One region of the Humiphilus diazotrophicus genome, then DNA from elsewhere that is predicted to be linked to it. Evidence: riboswitches for the same ligand, from Rfam matches in the RefSeq annotation. Region 1 holds a riboswitch; the other holds the start of a gene.

What was found. A riboswitch is a leader RNA that binds a small molecule or an ion and turns the genes downstream of it on or off. The one in region 1 is predicted to bind thiamine pyrophosphate.
Region 2: it holds a riboswitch for thiamine pyrophosphate, as region 1 does, so the genes downstream of both, AC6I7T_RS33075 (TonB-dependent siderophore receptor) here and thiC (phosphomethylpyrimidine synthase ThiC) in region 1, are expected to answer to the same signal.

What each region holds. Positions count from the first base shown of each region.
Region 1 covers NZ_AP040870.1:257,772-267,537, forward strand. The annotation lists gene AC6I7T_RS02920 (hypothetical protein) at 1-73, shown strand, start outside; tRNA gene AC6I7T_RS02925 (tRNA-Ser) at 357-446, opposite strand; gene AC6I7T_RS02930 (MATE family efflux transporter) at 542-1,888, shown strand; gene AC6I7T_RS02935 (hypothetical protein) at 1,967-3,715, shown strand; gene AC6I7T_RS02940 (magnetosome magnetite crystal formation protein family) at 3,962-4,423, shown strand; gene thiE (thiamine phosphate synthase) at 4,564-5,193, opposite strand; gene thiM (hydroxyethylthiazole kinase) at 5,190-5,996, opposite strand; TPP riboswitch at 6,158-6,252, shown strand; gene thiC (phosphomethylpyrimidine synthase ThiC) at 6,306-8,117, shown strand; gene AC6I7T_RS02960 (SpoIIE family protein phosphatase) at 8,298-9,766, opposite strand, start outside.
Region 2 covers NZ_AP040871.1:822,734-832,499, forward strand. The annotation lists gene AC6I7T_RS33070 (phosphotransferase enzyme family protein) at 1-226, opposite strand, end outside; gene AC6I7T_RS33075 (TonB-dependent siderophore receptor) at 241-2,586, opposite strand; TPP riboswitch at 2,655-2,751, opposite strand; gene AC6I7T_RS33080 (Ig domain-containing protein) at 3,463-6,546, shown strand; gene AC6I7T_RS33085 (PAS domain S-box protein) at 6,652-9,766, opposite strand, start outside.

The sequences.
Region 1 (9,766 bases):
GGAAGGGGAGCCAAACTCTGGAGTGTTTGATATTCCCGAAGGGTACACCGTGATCGAATTACAAGCGCCTTAAGTTGGTATTATCCGCCTCTGATAAGGCCGCGGCGGATTCATTCTCCCACCTGCGCATTTCGTCCTTCTACCACATAGTGGCTACGTCAATACCGTTACTACAATTTCAATGTGGCCGTACAACCGTTACACTCGGTGACATGACAACACTGATTTTGTACGAAAGGCATTCCCTCTTGCATACAAAATCATTCTCATCACACGATGTGCACGAGCGACTCAAAAATAATATTCCAATGATTTTTTCGAGATAATGCTGATTACGAAAGGGGACTAAAGCAGGCTGGCGGAGAGACAGGGATTCGAACCCTGGATACCCTTTCGAGTATACACGCTTTCCAAGCGTGCGCCTTCAGCCACTCGGCCATCTCTCCAACTTCCGACTTCTTGAATTTATCACAAAACTCGATCTTGGGAAGTCTGTGGGAAAACATGGTCTCTTTTCTATCAACCCTTTAGAGTGAAAAGGATGGGAATCAAGGCACAAGAGTGGAAGAGAGAACTGCGCTCCATGCTGGCGCTGGCTGTGCCCGTGGTCCTCTCCGAATTGGGCTGGGTAGCCATGTCCATTGTGGATACGATCATGGTCGGGAAGCTGGGACCGGCAGCAATCGGCGCTGTGGCGTTGGGAAATGCTGTCTACTATGCCCCCTCGCTATTCGGGATAGGCCTCGTCCTGGGCCTTGATACTCTCGTTTCGCAGGCGTACGGGCGCCGGGATTTCGATGATTGCCATCGCTGGCTGGCTCAGGGAGTCTACCTGGTAGCTCTCGTCTCCCCGTTTTCCATGCTCATGGTCCATTGGGCGGCAAACCACTTCTCGCTCGCCGGGGTCAATCCGGCTGTTGGGAACCCTGCAGGAGAATACCTGCGGCTCCTGAACTGGGGAACTCTGCCCTTGCTGATTTACGCAGCTTCCCGCCGGTACCTGCAGGGAGTGGAAGAAGTAAAGCCAATTATGGCTACTTTCGTAGGGGCAAACCTAATCAACTGGGGAGGGAATTACGTCTTAATTTATGGGAAGCTTGGTTTTCCGGCATTAGGCGTTAGAGGGTCGGCACTATCGACCGTGTGCGCACGCATTCTGATGGCGGCCAGCCTGATGGGCTTCGCCTGGTTGCACGAAAGGCGAAGAGGACATCCCCTCTTTCAACATTGGCCAGGACTCCAGATCGAACGCTTGCGCCATCTGTTAAAGCTAGGAATCCCCGCAGGCGGACAAATTGTCATGGAGGTCGGCGCCTTTGGAGCCGCGACGGTTCTGGCTGGCCGATTGACACCTGAAGCTCTTGCCGCGCATCAGGTCGCACTTAACTGCGCCAGCCTGACCTACATGGTGCCACTCGGGGTGGCCGCTGCCGCCGCCGTTAAGGTCGGACACGGCATCGGTGCGGATGATTGGCGCAAAGCACGACGAGCCGGATGGATGGCATTAGGATTGGCGACCTCTTTCATGTTCTGTGCAGCTATTACGTTCTTACTGATACCGAAACAGATACTTGAAGTCTATTCACAGAATACTGAAGTCCTGAGGATCGGAATCCCGCTGCTGGCCATGGCTGCGGCCTTTCAGATCTTCGACGGAATCCAGACAGTCTCCACTGGCGCACTTCGTGGTCTTGGCGAAACACGCACTCCAATGCTAGCCAACCTTATTGGATATTGGATCGTCGGATTACCTTGTGGGTATCTGCTTTGCTTCCATACAAAATTAGGAATCATGGGTTTATGGAGTGGCTTGACGATTGCGCTCATCTTCATCGCTCTATGGCTAATGGAGCGGTGGAGAAGGGAATCGCGAGTGATTCGTTCGTAAACTCTTTTCTTTCGTTGCCGTCTAAGGTGAGCAAGCAGACTGTACGAAGAGCGTTCTGTAAAAGGAGCCTATCAGTCGTTGTCACCGATCCACACCTCTGCACATTATTTGTTAGTAGAGGCAATTCTGGCCGGGCTAACGCTTCTTGCTCTTTATTCGAAGGCCTGGCAGAACCTTGCGGCAAAAGCCGGATATTATTTTGCCCTACTAAGCAAACGACCAGTTGCGTGCTTCAGCGTCCTTGTTCTAGCTGGCATCCTGATAAGGACTTCACTTCTCTTTATAGAACCGGTTCCCAACCCGGTTATTCATGACGAATTCAGTTACCTTTTATCCGGTGACACTTTTGCAATTGGAAGAATCACGAATCCCCAACCGCCTGTTCCTGCGGCGTTTGAGTCTTTTCATGTCAACTTGTGGCCCACTTACCAATCGATGTATATGCCGGGCGTCGGATTCTTCCTGGCCGTGGGCTTTCTCTTGGGCAATCCGTGGTTCGGGGTTTTGTTCGCAACTTCACTGTTCTGTGGATTTGTCTACTGGGCAGTAGCGGGATGGCTTCCAGGAAAATATGCATTGTCAGCAGGCATTATTGCTCTCTCTGTCTGCTTTAATTGGAACTGGTGGTTTGATAATTATTTCTGCATCGCTGCGCAGGGCATCGGCGGCGCATTGGTCCTGGGAAGCATGCCTAGAATCTTGCGTCGAAAGACATGGCTTGCAACAATGCCATTCGGATTCGGCTGTGCTCTACTCCTTTTAACACGACCATATGAAGGCGGTCTCATCGCAATACCATGCACGTTGGCGCTGCTGTGGCAGTTGAGAAAGATCGGGGTCCAACAGATCCTGGCTCTTGCTTTTATCCCTGTTGTATTGGGCGCGGCAACATTGGGCTGGCTCTCCTATTACAACTGGAGAGGAACAGGGAACCCTCTTCTTCTTCCCTATAAGGTCAACTACCTCCAATATCACATCACCGGCCCATTTCTCTTTTCTCCAATACGCAAGATCCCCGCATACCACCACGACTTGATGCAGAATGGCTATCTCCACTGGGAGATGAAAAGTTACCACCTTCTAAAAAGGGCCCCCTTCCGCTTCGCCAATCTTAAGGCAAAGGTCTACTATCAGACCTTCTTCCGTGGATTTGGACTCATACTCCTCTTGGGATTATGGACACTATGGAGGAAGAGAAGTGGCATCCGATGGATCCCTCTTTTCGTCCTCCTAATCTTTAGTTTAGGAACAATTGTTGTAGCCTGGTTTCCATTTCCTCAGTATGGCGCCCCAGCTTCTGCACTCTTCTTCCTCTTGATTGCTTATGGGCTCTTCTATTTACATCACATACAGATTGGGAAATTGAGTGGCGTACATATTCTTCGCGGATTTCTCTTCGCTCAACTCATCTTTGCATCCTGTATTTTCTATCAACATTTTCAAAACCGCTCTTGTCCCTCGGGGATGTGGTACGCCGATGTTGAACGTCCACGAATCGAAAAGATTTTGACGCAAAAGCCGGGAAAACACCTCGTCCTTGTCCGCTATACAAAGGACCATCCCTACGTAGAAGAATGGGTCTACAACGAAGCCGATTTGCAAAAGGCCAGGATTATTTGGGCTCGCAGCACGGATTTCGATGATGATCGCGAGCTGGTACAAGCTTTTCCCGGGCGCCAGGTTTGGGTTTTGGAACCGGATAAACCGGAAAAGAACCTCGGCTCATATCACTTACCGGAAGCTGACTTTGCTCTTGAACGAAATCCTTTCAGGGATCGCCGCAGTTCGAAAACTAATGGGGGAATGGCTGCTTTACCAAAGAATTGAATAAGATGAGAGCTTTTTCCTCCAAACGACGCAATCTCCTTTGAAAACCTAGACTGTTTCTCTATTCAGAGCAGAACGACCTTTTCATTCGTTAGTTGCCGGTCTACAATCATGGCCGCGCAAAAAATGCCGCTCTGCTTTGCTCTTCTGTAGCAGCTGGAATAGCAGAACCACTCTAGAATCTCGGGTTTGAAAACAACAAGAGCAAGGAAATTGAACGAGGTTTCCTTTGGAAGGAGAAATCTAATGGCTTTCTGCCCAAAATGCGGAGCATCCTTAGAGAATGGTACTAATTTTTGTACTTCCTGCGGTGTCGGGACCGCAGCAGTCGCTACCCCAGTGAACACAGGTATTTCATCCAATGTGGCCGGGCTACTGTGCTACATCTTCGGATTCATTACCGGTATTGTATTTCTGGTTATCGAACCATATAAGCGGGACCGCTTTGTCCGTTTCCATGCTTTCCAATCGATCTTTTTCAATGTTGCTTCCATAGTCTTTTGGATAGTATGGAACATCCTTCAGACTGTTCTATCGTTAGCAACACATGGCATTCTCGCGATGGTCCTTATTCCAGTCGATCTATTGCTGGGTTTGGCATTTTTCGCCGGCTGGTTGTTCCTGATGTTCAAGGCCTATAACCACCAACAATACATGCTCCCCATCATAGGCCCGTTAGCACAAAAACAAGCTGAAACAGGAATCTAGAAAATTTAGGTTCGGCATAGACAAGGACAGGTATCTAGGGCATTTCCCGCATAGGTAGCGTAGAGAAGAGAAGAGAAGAGAAGAATAGCTCTTCTTTGCGGAAGATGCTCTAGGGCCGAATGACCACACCCGTGTAGGTGCTAGGTCAGCTCCCACAGCCGCAGAAGGTCCGCTGTTGCAGCCGCCATTTCTACAGCATGTGTAACAGCAGAGATTACAGCAGCCCCTTTCACATGCGCGGCAATACACCTTGGCAATGTTTGTGTATTGATTCCACCAATACACATCACCGGAGTTCTTACTGCGCCTGTTACTCGAAGCAATTCCTTCTCGCCCATAGGAGGAGTTGCATCCGCCTTACTCTTTGTGGAAAAGATCGGGCCGACTCCAAGGTAATCCGCACCAATGCGATCCATCAAAAGCGCTTCTTCATAGCTTGTTGCTGAAACGCCAAAGATCATTCCGGCAGGCAACATGTCCATAATCTGCAACGCGTCACCATCGTTCCTTCCAACATGAACTCCATCGGCTCTAATTGCGATTGCAATTTCCACCCGGTCATTCACGATCAACGGCACACCAGCAGGCCTCGTCAAGCGAAGAAGATGGCTGGCGGTTTCTGCGAAAGCAGCATCATCCATCTTCTTGTCTCGAAACTGAATCATCGTTGCTCCGCCGTGTATCGCGGCCAACGTAACGTCTTCATGAGAACGCCCCATTTCCGGAATGGACTCCGTAAGAACACAAAGACGTAGATCAAGCTCTTTCATAAATTCACTTCTTCAATACGCATCCCTTGCCGTAGCTGCTCTTCTTTCATATTTGCAACCGCATCGAAGAACTCTACCTGAAAGCTCCCTGGTCCATGAGCTTTTGCTGCAGCAAGCTCACCAGCAAGGCCATAGCCCGACAACGCTGCCGAAGCAGCAAACACATAATCTTTCTCAACTGCGGTGCAGGCACCAACTACTGCGGTAGACATGCATCCTGTCCCCGTCACGTTGGCCATCATTGGATGACCATTGGCAATACGAAGTAGTCGGCGTCCATCGGTAACTACATCAATTGCGCCTGTGACAGCAACTACACAGTTAAACTTCCTCGCACAAGCTCCGGCAATCGAGGCAGCATCCCCCCCTACATTGATCGATTCAACACCACTGATTTCAGCCTTTATTCCAGAGAGTGTAGCAACCTCTGCGAGGTTACCCCGTACCACATCGATCTTTGTTTCCCGCAACAGTGTCAAAGCACTTTCAGTACGAAACTTTGTAGCCCCAGCGCCAACGGGATCCAGAATGACAGGGATGCCCAGTTGATTGGCTCGTCGAGCTGCAAGGCGCATTGCCTTTACCTGTTCAGCCCACAGTGTGCCGATGTTCAATACGAGTGCACTCGCGGCACTTACCATCTCTTCGACTTCTTCCAGAGCATTCGCCATAACGGGTAATGCCCCGACACAAAGAGTGATATTCGCTGAAGTATTCATCACAACTGCGTTCGTGATCTGGTGAACCAGCGGTCGTTTTTGGCGAACGCGGGTAAAGATAGCTGCTGCTTGCGTTACGTTCATCTCCACACTCTCTAAAGGATCCGATGTATCGATTGAGGTTACGACGAGTACACCACAAACAACGGCCTGCGTGTCAACCCCACGCTATCGAGTGAAGACCTACAGGCAAGGGGGAAGAACAGCTTGCATTTGCGTATTCCTCCAACACTGCTATATTCTGTTGGCTGAAACAGGGGTGCCCACGAAAGTGAGCTGAGAAATACCCTTCGGACCTGATCCGGTTAGAACCGGTGTGGGGAGTTTTGAATGCTCGTGTCCATGCATTCGGCATGATCGCTTCTGTTTCGATACTTGAATTTGCGAGGCGATATGCATACAAAAGACGGACATTCTGACCGCAACCGCTTTCCCACCTATTCCTCAGCATCGCTTCGACAATACATTCAGGGCAGTCGAGCTGATCTGCGCGTTCCTTACCGTGTAATCAATCAATCGCCAACGCCCATGCAGGGAAGGACCGATGTGAATCCTCCGATTCCTGTCTATGACTGCTCCGGAGCTTATACGGATCCGGATTGTTCCATCGACTTGAGCGAAGGACTTCCTCAAGTGCGCAAGGCATGGATTCGGGAGCGGGACAACACCGTAGAGTCAGAGAATCAGGCAGCTACTATCAGGCCGTCTCTACCTTTTCGACGGGAGGTACTTCGTGCTCGTACGGGCTGCAATGTTACGCAGATGCACGCAGCACGAAAGGGAATCATCACACCTGAAATGGAGTTTGTTGCATTGCGAGAATCCATGCGTCTCGACGAGCTACGCAGCGATCCAGCCTATGCAAAACTACTCCGTCAACATCAAGGGCAATCTTTTGGCGCAACTCTTCCAGAAAGAATTACGCCGGAATTTGTACGCTCCGAAGTAGCAGCGGGACGAGCCATCATTCCGGCCAATATCAATCACGCAGAATTGGAGCCCATGATCATTGGCCGGAATTTCAAGGTCAAGATCAATGGCAACATCGGAAATTCCGCTGTCCTGTCCTCCATCGAAGACGAAGTAGAAAAAATGCTCTGGGCAATTCACTGGGGCTCCGACACAATCATGGATCTCTCTACGGGCAAAGATATCCATGAAACTCGCGAGTGGATTTTGCGTAATTCGCCTGTTCCCATCGGCACCGTGCCGATTTATCAAGCACTGGAGAAGGTTGGAGGGCAAGCAGAGGATTTAACGTGGGAGCTGATGCGTGACACGCTGATCGAGCAGGCAGAGCAAGGAGTCGACTACTTTACTCTCCATGCCGGAGTACGTCTGGCTTATATTCCGCTGACGGCAGAACGCCTGACAGGAATCGTCTCGCGCGGCGGTTCTATCATGGCGAAATGGTGTCTGGCACATCATCGCGAGAACTTCCTCTATACCCACTTTGAGGAGATCTGCGAAATCATGAAGAGCTACGACGTCTCCTTCAGCCTTGGAGATGGATTACGCCCCGGCTCAGTCTATGATGCAAACGATGAGGCACAATTCGCCGAATTAAAAACACTGGGAGAACTGACTGCTCAAGCCTGGAAGCATGACGTCCAGGTGATGATTGAGGGCCCAGGACACGTCCCGATGCAGCGAATTGAAGCGAACATGACCGAGGAGTTGCGCCATTGCTTCGAAGCTCCGTTCTATACACTCGGCCCCCTAGTCACGGACGTTGCGCCGGGATACGACCATATCACCAGCGCAATTGGAGCAGCACAAATCGGATGGTACGGCACAGCAATGCTTTGCTACGTCACACCGAAGGAACACCTCGGATTACCGGACAAGGAAGATGTGCGCACTGGCATAGTCACGTATCGCTTAGCTGCACATGCGGCAGATCTGGCCAAAGGCTGGCCGGGAGCGCAACTGCGAGACAATGCGCTCTCCAAAGCTCGTTTCGAATTCCGATGGGAAGACCAGTTCAATTTGAGCCTCGATCCCCAAAGAGCACGTTCCTATCACGATGAGACACTGCCTCACGAAAATGCAAAGACAGTGCACTTCTGCTCTATGTGCGGACCGAAGTTCTGCTCTATGAAGATTTCGCAGGAGATTCGTGATCAATATTCGTCCGAAGCAGAGAAGGGCATGGAGGAGAAATCTCGAGAATTCGTTCAGCTAGGATCTGAAGTCTATCGATAGTTCAGGAAAGTACTAGTTTCAAGATTTATCTGTTCTCTGAATCCTCAATAACTTCAGATCCCATTTCTTGCGAAGCAAGGATGAGGTCTGAAGTTTGTACATTATGGAGACGAAAGTATCTCTTCAGGAATTCAGTCATGAAGAAAATTTGCAAGGCTTAAAGATCAAGACGTTCTGCATCTACCGAGTCTCTAGAACGGTGGGATTCGGCAGCAGTTTCGTTAATACAACTCCATTCCGTCCACGCTCGTCCCGGAAGTAGCGGACTTCATTCACACATAAGGACATCAGGTATAACCCGAATCCCGACTCCTGCGTACCGTCGAGCACCGGTGAAGGCACTATTGTAGGGTCGAAGGTTTCTCCCAGGTGATAAAGCATAATAGAGACCTTATCGGGATATGCCTGCCCTTCGAGATCGATTCTCTGATCGGTCCGCCCATGATAGGCATGCTCCATAATGTTGGAAGCAGCTTCATGCACTGCCAGTTCCAGCGCATCGATATCGTCGTTATGCATCATTTCAACGGGCAAGCTGGAACAGAAGGTACGCACGAATTCCCGCACTTCAGACAGCAGCCGAAGATCGCTCTGAATTTCTTTCTCTGCGTGAGCAATGGGGATTTCCATCTCCTCAATCCTGATACACACACTGGTCAAATCATCATCGATGCGTCCAGTGCCTGAGAAGTCTAATACCGCCTTGCGAATAACTTCAACGATTTCCGAAGAGTCCAGATGAGCATTTGCGCTTACGAGCTCTTCCAGCCGTTCCATTCCAAAGGGTTCGTCGTTCTGATCCCGTGCCTCAGTAATGCCATCCGAAAAGAGGAGCAAAAGATCGCCTGGTGCAAAAGATACAGAAATCTGCTCGTGGATCTCGCTCTCGCGTACACCGAGAGGCAAATTGCTGCCGTGAAGCATTTTCGCGCATTTCGTTCTTGCCTGGAACTGAAGAACTCCCGTGTGCCCGCAATCGACAATTTGAAGCTCCTGCCTCTCCACGTTTATGCGGGCATAGCAGAGAGTAACAAAGCTTTCCAGATCAATCAGCTGGCGTACGATCTGGGCATGGGCAAGCATAACAACTTCTCGTGGCTCAGGAAGACCGTTTTCCCTCGGCAAGGCCATCAGATGGCTGAGTGCCTTTAGAAAGTGAGCTTTAGTCGCTGCACCCAATAATGCGGCGGGGGTCCCTTTACCCATTACATCGCCAACGATTACATCCAGATCTCCCTGATGGTGCTTGATAAAGATATAAAAATCTCCATCAATCCGTTCCGTAGGAATGGACAAGGCAGCGATACGGAGTCCTGGGACATCCATCGGAGGCGGGTCAAGCAATAGAGTTTGCTGAATTCGATTACCGATAGCTGCTTCTCGCTCTCGTGCCTCTGCCAGCTCGGCAGTTCGAGCGATAACACGTTTCTCCAGATCCGCATTCAACGCTCGGACTTCTGCCTCCGCTTTTGCGCGCTCGGCTCGCGTGCGCAGCGTAGTGATGCCGAAAGAGAGATCGTTAGCTAATTCCGTCAACAACTGAAGTTCTTCTGCATCGAAAGCATCCGGCTCCGCGGCATAGATATTTAGAGCTCCAAAGATTTCAGTATCCGAATCCACCCCGATAAAAAGGGGAATTGCAATGCTCG
Region 2 (9,766 bases), on a different replicon from region 1:
GATCGCGAACCGAACAATGGTGCCGCTTGATGAAGTACTCGCCTCCCGGAGTGGCAGCCAGACTGGCTGCCGAAAAAGGACGCGGGCTCTGGGATAGCAGTTCTCGAGCACCTCCGGCACAGGGGAAGAGTCTCAAAATGCGGTCTGCTTCTTCCAGGGTGAAAGGTGGCCATTCCGGAGTCATCCAATCACCCATATAACCCAACGTCTTTACTTCTGTAGTCATATATGTCTTTGTCATTAAAACAGATATTGGGCGGAAAGACGTACGGTTGCGGGTGCGCCTACGTGAAGGAATGTATCTCCGTAGCTCGCTCCCGTATCCTTCCAGTATCGCTTGTTTCCAATGTTGTCCGCATAGAGGCGAAAAGTCATCCGGCTATGGTCCTTCTGCGGGGTGTAGCGCAAGGCAAGGTTGAAGAGATTGTATCCGGGAACACTGACCAGATCGTCTCTTGTGGCGGCCTTGCGTCCGGTGTAATTCCATCCCGGGACGAGGAATAAACCTGGGACACGAGGAACGGACAGGTCCGCCGTTACTGAAGATCTGAAGTGTGGAAGGTTAATGATCTGTTTGTTATCGAAGGACGGTGTTCCTGTGTTGTCGGATAATCCCTGCATCGCTGCCATGCTTGCCGTGAGTCGAAGCCAATTTGTTGCAGTACCTTGGGCACTGAGCTCGATTCCGCGGTGTGTCTCTCTGCCTTCCCTGACAAAGTGCAGCCCGTCGCTTTCCTCCTTTGGATAGAAGAAAGGGGCACGCATGCGAAAAGCGGCTGCAGTGAGCAGGAGCTTGTGGCCAGGGGCATATTTCACGCCTGCTTCCGCAAGCCGGGTAAAGAATGCAGGCAGAAACTCATTGGAATTTACCACCCAGAATGGGCTCTGCGGTCCGAGAGATAAGGCTGTACTGTAGGTGACATATGCGGTGAGGGAGTTGGTTGCGCGATAAAGAACCGAATACTGGGGTAGCCAGCTTTCCTTTCTATCCTTTGCCCAGTAGTGTTCCCCGGAACCTGGGTCGGTCTGCTTAAAGTTGTCGCGAAGTGCGTTGTACTGTCCCCCCACAATGAGGTCAATTCGTGCAGGCAGATGGATATGATCATTCACAATTAACGCATACTGATGCGCATCGTTTGCTGGAGTTGCACGTCCGGCCTTGTTGGGACTTGGTTGAAATTGTTGTAAAGGCTCATAAACATTGTCATTTCCGACCCAGTCATAAACCGAGGAAGGCAGATTGACAGCTCGTCTCATCAAGCTAGTTCCAACCACTAAATCCTGGCTGATTGCCCCAGTCTTCCACTGGCCGCTCAGGATACCCTGGAGTTGATCATTGACGCGCAATTCGCCGGGACTGCGGTAGTCATAGACGGCATAGCTGCCGTCCTTGCAGAAAAACCAATATGGAGTACAGCGATAGTAGTCTGCGCTATTGGGATCGACTGCTGAGCCATAAGCCCAAGCCGCATTGTCGTCTATAAGGGAACGACTGCGACCCACGGTTACGTATGCTTTCCAGTTTCTGGAAAGATATTGATCTAGTCGAATACTAGTGTTAAAGGCATCAAAAGTGTTTGGCTTCGTCCAGGACTGAGCCCCCAGCATTGTCGAAGGAAAGATGTGTGTTGGGACGATTGTTCCACCAAGCAACTGATATCCGCTCAGCGAGCGCTGCACCAAGTGCTGATACTCAAAATTTCCACGCAGAATTGTTTGCGTTGCCAGCTTCCAATCGGCCGCAAGAGCTCCAAATTCTCGGGAGCCATCCGCATGGTCCACATAAGAGCGGATGTGTTCTGCTCCCACGTTGGTTCTCAGCCCCAGTTGTTGTTTGCGTCCAAGGAAGTCACCCCAATCGATGTGCCCCAAGGCCGTTCCCCTGTGATCTGTAGCCAGTTCTACGGAGCGAATCACTGCAGGGCGCTTGGTCACATAATTAATGATTCCTCCCGGAGTGGTTACGCCAGCCTGTAGCCCGGCCAAACCGTGAAGAAACTCAACGCTTTCTTTGTTTTCGAGCGGAACCAACTGTTCTCCGGCAATTGTGATTCCGTTAATGCGCAAGCCTGTGGCTGTATCAATAGGAAATCCACGAATTTCGACACCTTGGAACCAACCAACAGGAGCGTAGTTTTCACCGACGGCCGCGTCGTTTTTGATGACATCCGTAAGCAGCCTGGCTTGCTGATCCTGTAATACGCTGTGGGTTATGACGAAGGTGGAGGAGGGAATCTGCTCAGCAGGAGCTTCTTCAAAACCAGCTAGAGCTACCTTGGAGGGCACATACGTCGTCTCTATTTTCCCTTGTACAACCACAGTGTCAGTGCGTTTCGGGAGAGATACCTGCCTGGATGCTTCCGTGGATAGTGAATTTCTGGGGGAGGGATCTGTGTTTTGAGCAATAACGGCTGTATGGCCTAATAGCAACGCCAGTGACATCCATACGGCTTTTGTGACGTGGAAGGAGATCGATAGTTTTGCCGAGGAAGAAGAGGAACTGAGGGTAGAACCCTGGCGCTCATCGCGCAAGCAAAATGGGGAAAGAAAGCATGAGATCTGAGTAAAAAACTTTGAACTGTGCATGAGAATCCTCTTCTTTACAACAAACAATGAACAGGAGAGCTCAAGCTACAGTTCACGAAGGTTGAAGTCCTTCGTCCCGAAAAGCTTCCCACGCCGGTATTATCCGGATCGGGTCAGAGGGTATATTCTCAGCCCCACTCTTGTGGAGCACCCCTGTTTCACTATCAATTCAAACACTAGTCGCCCGAACTTGCAAATCCGGGTGCGATTAAGGCCTTGATATGGAGTGATTTTAGGCTGGCCGACAGATTCCCAAAGAAGGCCCGATGCCAAGCTCCTCTGACAAGGAATCTCTGCTCTTTCCTCTGTCTCGGATGAATCCTATTCCAGACAAACAATCGTGGAATTCGGATCGCCTTCTTTATTCTCGAATTCTCAGATCCAAAACGGGAGTGTTCTGCCCCTTGGATGGAGAACTCGTAAGAAGACGGCATGGCTATGCCTTCTTGGTTATGAGTATGGGATTTATTAACTCAAGCATAACCCGATGAAGCTTAAGTCATAGACTCAGCATGTTTTCTGCAACACAGATGAGCCTATGTCGGAGATGAGTTAATTGTTCCCGGCAACTTACATAGGTAGAGTATTAAGAAATATTAATGCAAGGCGGCTATCCGATACCTAAGCGTCACATATTTCTCTTTGATCATATTTGTTCAGATGACTGCTACCAAACTTAAGTAATGTTGGCAGCCATATAAGTCCTCGTGCTATTGTTTCCCCACCAATACCAGGAATAGAGACAGGGATTCTTCATGGAGTCTCCCTTGAGTTGCGCATCATCCCTCTGCTGGGGATATGCGCCGCCCCCATTCGGAATTTGTTGTTGTAGCTGTTTTGTGCTTTGTTTCTCCCTCCGAGGAGGTAAGTCGCTCGGTGGGCAATGATTCTGCGGAAGTTTATGCCGGAAGTGTCGGATTGGGGTGTTTTATGTTTACACGAAAACTATTTTGCTTCTTGTTAGTTTTTACTGCGACGTTTGTCGTAGCACGTGAAGCTCAAGCAGCTTCTTCACTTATAATAACTACCGATAATCCACCCAATGGGCAAGTTGGCCTCGCATATACGACTACACTGACAGCGACTGGAGGATCTTCTCCTTACAAATGGTGGGTTTCAAATGGGTCACTACCATCAGGAATTAAATTAAGCTCGAACGGAGCATTATCAGGAACGCCAACGAAAAGCGGCACATATTACATGACGTTTGGTGTTGCAGATTCTGCGCGCTCTACTCAAATAAATTATTCTGCAATGCAGATTACCGTTCAGAGCGTAGTTGCCCCATTGGCAATTTCTACTGCTAGTTTGCCAGGTGGCACAGTCGGGACTGCTTATTCTGCGGCACTCGCTGCTAAAGGTGGACGGCAGCCCTACAAGTGGTCTCTGGCTTCTGGCTCGCTGCCAGCGGGAATTGGCTTAAGCAGTGCTGGAAAACTTTCAGGAACGCCAACCCAAAGTGGTACCTTCTCGCTCGCCGTCAAAGTTGTTGATTCCTCGTCTCCTGTCAAGACAGCACAAACATCTCTTACATTAGTCATACAGAAGGCCGTTTCACCACTGACAATCTCCACAACTACTCTTCCAGCTGGCACAGTTGGATCGGCATACTCCACCAGTTTTGCTGCGAATGGTGGCACTACTCCTTATACCTGGAGCGTAAGCTCGGGATCCTTGCCAACAGGATTGGCGTTAAGTTCAACCGGTGTGTTGTCAGGAATGCCGACCCAGAGTGGGACTTCCTCTTTCGTTATCAAAGTCATCGACTCTAGTTCTCCTGCGAAGACAGCGCAAGCATCGCTCACATTAGCTATACAGAAGGCCGTTTCACCACTGGCAATCTCTACAACTACTCTTTCCGGTGGCACAGTTGGATCGGCATACTCCACCAGTTTTGCTGCGAATGGAGGTACCACTCCTTATATCTGGAGCTTGAGCTCAGGATCCTTGCCAACAGGATTAACGTTAAGTTCATCCGGTGTATTGTCAGGAACGCCGACCCAGAGTGGGACTTCCTCATTCGTTATCAAAGTCACCGATTCTAGTGCTCCTGCGAAAACCGCACAAGCATCCTTCAGTTTGGCTATCCAGAAAGCTATTTCGGCACTGACTATAGCTACAACTAGTCTTTCCAGTGGTGCAGTCGGGTCAGCATACTCCACGAGCTTTACTGCGAATGGTGGAACTACTCCTTATACCTGGAGCGTAAGCTCAGGATCACTACCAGCAGGATTGACGTTAAGTTCAGCGGGCGTTTTGTCTGGAACACCGACCGAAAGCGGCGCTTTTAATTTCGGACTTCTGGTGACAGATTCTTCCAGCACGAAGCAGGATGCATCAGCGAACTATACCTTGCAGATCAATGCGGCTGGCAGCGGGACAACCTGGTATATCCGTCCGGATGGAGGAACCCGCTATTCTGATAACAAGACATCGGGGCAGTGCAATGGAAAAGCAGACGCTCCGTATCCAGGTAGTGGAATCAATCAGAATTGCGCATTCAATGATTTCCGTTATCTCTATACCGATGGAAAAAATAAGGCATGGGTAATTGCCGGTGGGGATACAGTCATCGTTCGCGGCGGCCCATGGCGTCTTGGCCAAGATGCCGCTGGAGGAGACTTTGGCGACAATCTGGGCTATGGATATCTGGCATACAACCCTGTCATTCCTGCTGGAACTGCCAGCAGGCATACTCGTATTCTCGGAGAGAACTACGCTACTTGTAGTACCAGTCCTAAAACTCAGCTCTTCGGTGGTGGAGGAGTTTATTCCGTTCTTTATCTAATAGGTGCACAGTACGTCGATGTGCAATGCTTTGAACTCACAGATCATTCACAGTGCCAGAATTGTATTTATTCAGTAGATGATTATGCCAAGAATGGCCTCATGACCGATCTGACGACAAAGAATATATGGCTGCAGGATCTCAATATCCATGGATTCACGAATAATGGCATCGATGGAATGATTGGTGGAGCCGTCACCGTCAACAATGTACGTATTGCCAATAACTCACTAGCGGGATGGGAATTTGATGACGGAAGTCGCTCATCTTCGGCAAGTGCTGCTGTGAACGCCAGTCACCTCACGGTCGAATGGAACGGGTGCAACGAGGAGTATCCGATCACTCATAACTATCCTGCCATTTCGTGTGCGGATGACAATTCTGCTGGTTACGGCGATGGCGTGGGTACACCCGATACGCAGCTGAATTTTATTTGCGACCACTGCCTGTTCCGGTACAACACTCAGGATGGACTGGATCTATTGCATGTGTCTGGTTCGAATATTACTGTCACGAATTCAGCCTCCTATGGAAACATGGGGCAGCAATATAAACTGGGTCCGATGACGAATATTGTCTTCCAAAACAACTTGGCGGTTACAAATTGCAATCGGCTATCGGCACCTATTGGAGACATTTCGCCTAACTTTAATGCATCGCTTTCAGATTATTGCCGTGCTAATGGCGACGGAATTACCATGGCAGTTCAGAACGGCGGTACTCTTAATTTTGTAAACAACAGCATTGTTGGATATTCGAATGTGACGCTGGATATCCAATGCGGAGGCAACAGCTGCAGCTCCAGTACACTCATCTTCCGCAATAATCTTATGCGCGGATACACTAATCCGAAATACAACAATGGACAGCAACCGGCATTCGCCTATTTCTCGTCGGGTGTCAACTTCACTCAACGGGATCACAATATTATCTACAACCTGAAAAACAGTGGATGCCCTTCAACCGGAAATGCTAACGAACTCTGTGTCGATCCAAAACTCGCAAATGAGCCGACTAGCATGTCTGCTGAAGGTACACTCGATGATTTCGATTTCCATCTTTCGCCTGACAGTTCGGCAATCGGCTATGGTGCATCATTACCAGGGATAACGCTGGACTACTATGGCATCACGCGATCCAATCCTCCAAGCGTAGGGGCAGTCGAAAAATAGAGTAGAACCATAACGGGAGCACGATTACAAGATAAAAGCAGGTGTAAAGTGGAAGGTTTAGACCCTCACTTTGCACCTGTTTTTTTAGTGTGAAATGAAAACAATCTACTGGGAAGGCTCAGTGCCGAGTGGCAGGCGTATAAAGAAAACAGTTCCTTGTCCCTCTTCGCTTTCGAACCAGATTGTTCCACCATGACGTTCCACGATTACGTTGTGAGCTAAAGCCAGCCCTTGTCCCGTACCTCTGCCAGGTTCCTTTGTTGTAAAGAAGGGCTCGAATACTCTAGCGCGAATGGTCTGTGGTATGCCAGCACCCGTATCCGAAATTGCTATTTGCGCATGATTGCCGATTCTAGAGGTGCTAACTGTGATTTTGCCTTTCTTTCCGGGATCATCTTGTATGGCTTGGGTGATAGCGTGAGCTGCATTTGTAATGAGGTTGAGGATTACCTGATTGAACTGACCTGCATGGCAAGGTACTAAACCAAGATCAACTGCAAAAGACGTTTGAAGTTCAGCGACATATTTCCATTCATTTCGGGCAACTGTAATTGTTATTTCAATTGCCTTATTAATATCGATAGGAGTCTTCTCCTCTGTTCCTGGGTGAGAAAACTCCTTCATGGCCTGAACTATCTTCGTTACTCTTCGAATTCCTTCCAGCGATTGTTTGATGGCGGATGGAATTTCGTGGCTCAGATATTCGAGATCTGCTGCATTACAGGCTTTCCGCAACTGCTCCAGGATCTCGTGATCGAGCTCTTGCGCAGAAGTTTGCGTGGGAGAATGCAATATAGAAAGGATTTCCTCTAGAGAAGCCCACGCCGATTCAAGGAATCTGGTATTGTCTCCGATGTACTGCATCGGGGTATTAATCTCATGCGCAATACCTGCAGCCAATTGGCCGATCGCTTCTAGTTTTTGGGCCTGACGGAGTTGTGCTTCCATCGAGAGTTTTTCTGTAATATCTTCGTTGAGTCCTAGAAAGTGAGATATTTCGCCTTGCTGGTTTTCAATTGGCCGAATGACTGAAGATTCCCAATAAAGATCTCCGCTTTTTTTGCGATTATGAAGGATCCCCCGCCACTCCTTACCGGAGGTAATGTTTGCCCATAACTGCCGGTAATCGTCTGAAGACGAGTATCCCGATTTCAAGATGCTGGGCTTTTTCCCTAGCACTTCTTCTGCGGTATAGCCGCTCGACTCACTGAACTTCTGATTGACGTAGGTAATTGTCCCTGTGAGGTCGGTTATCACGATAGATGCCGGGCTTTGTTCGACAGCTAGCGATAGTTGCCGCATCATATTTTCGGTCTCTTTGCGCTCAGTTATATTGCGGAAGGTCCATATCCTTCCGTAATATCTTCCTGCATGGCCTAGAACTGGCGATGAATAACGTTCCAGGATTGTGCCATCAATCAATTCAATCTCGTCGAGACTTGTTTCATCTCGATGTGCATACAGGTAACGAACTTTCTCCGCAAAGCTTTCAGGGTTCTTAATGCAATCTCTAATGTATTCGAAAAGTGGCTTATCATCGTTTTTGTCAGAGATGAGCTGCGGAACGTTGAATAGTTCCAGAAGCTTCTGGTTTTGAAGAAGCTTTTTCCCTGCATCGTCGACGATCAGAATTCCATCCCCTGTTGAGTTTGTCTGTGCTTCCAGGAAAGCTGTCTTCCATCGCAACTCTTCTTCCGATTGCTTTCGTTCCGTGATGTCTGCGCCGACGATCAAGAGCTCAGAGTTCTCGCACGTAAAGGGTCTTATCCAACGTAGGGTTAGGCCCAAAAGCCGCTCTTCTCCGTTTCTTTCGAACCTCAGGTGATCCAGGCGGACAGGCTCGGTCTTAGTTGAGAAGAACCGGATAGCAGAATCAAGCTCATTACCAATCCACTTAATTCCACATTCGCTGAAGTGTTTTCCCGAAGCATCATTCTTTGAGACGCCAAACGTTTTTTCGGCTGCATTATTCCAGCGCTTAATAAAACCCTCGGAATCGAGGCCTATGAGAATCGAGGGCACTGAGTTGATAAAGAGTTCTGCTTCTCGATGTGCATTACTTAGTTCGTTCTCGGCGGCTTTTCTAGCGGTAATGTCCACAAATGTCACCACAGCACCAATGAGCACTCCATCATCTACGATAGGGCGTGACCAGTACTCAGAAGCGAACAAAGTCCCATCGGCACGCCACATCACCTCATCTTCAACATGAACAGAATGTCCTTGGGCTAGCGTAGAAGCAATGGGGCAGTCCTTCTTCTTATAAGGAGAACCATCTTGATGTGCACAGTGAATCAAATCATGGGCATTTTTACCCAATACTTCATTGGGTGTCTGGAAACGAAGAACTCTCAGGCATGCAGTATTACAGAAGGTAAAGTTGCCTTGTAAATCAAGTCCGAATATTCCTTCAGCTGTAGAATCAAGAAGTAGCTGAAGGCGTTGCTCACTGTCTTTTAGTCTTTTTTCGGCAGCTAAACGGTCATCTACTATCCGTCCGATGACAACAATGCGCTCAATCTCTCCTTCACTGCTGCGGACTGTACATCCATGTGTTTCAACATAATGGTATGAGTCATCCGCAGCCCGCATCCGCACTACAGCAATGCTACCGTTTTGCGTTTCTCTAAGCACATCGTCTACCGCGTGAAAGACTGTAGCTCGATCATCTGGATGGATGAGATCGAGAGAATACTCTCCTACAAGTTGTGACACCTGGTGACCAAGTTGAGACTCTACCGTTGGGCTTGCATAACGGATAATGAAGCTGGGGAAGTCCAGGAGAAAGATCAAATCGCCAGCATTTTCTCCTACTGTGCGGAATAGGGCTTCACTGCGTCGCAGGGCTTCTTCAGCAGCCTTTTTCCGTGTAATATCTTGAATATGTCCTGCAATGACGATGCTTCCATCTGGAAGCCGTACTCTTGTGGCCGTCAGCTGTCCCCATATAAAGCGTCCTGACTTGTGCAGATATCGTTCTTCGAGCTGGTAGCTGGTGATTTTCCCTTCCACGAGTTGTTGGAACGAATGCATCGAGATTGAGATATCTTCGGAATAGATCAGCGATGCTAAGCTACGGCGCATCAACTCCGTTTTATTGAAGCCCAGGAGATTACATAAGGCGTGGTTTACACAAATCCAGTTTCCATTGCTTTTCAGGATGCCCATGCCGATAGTAGCTGTGTGGAATGCTAATTCGAACAGATCTGCGCCATTGGAT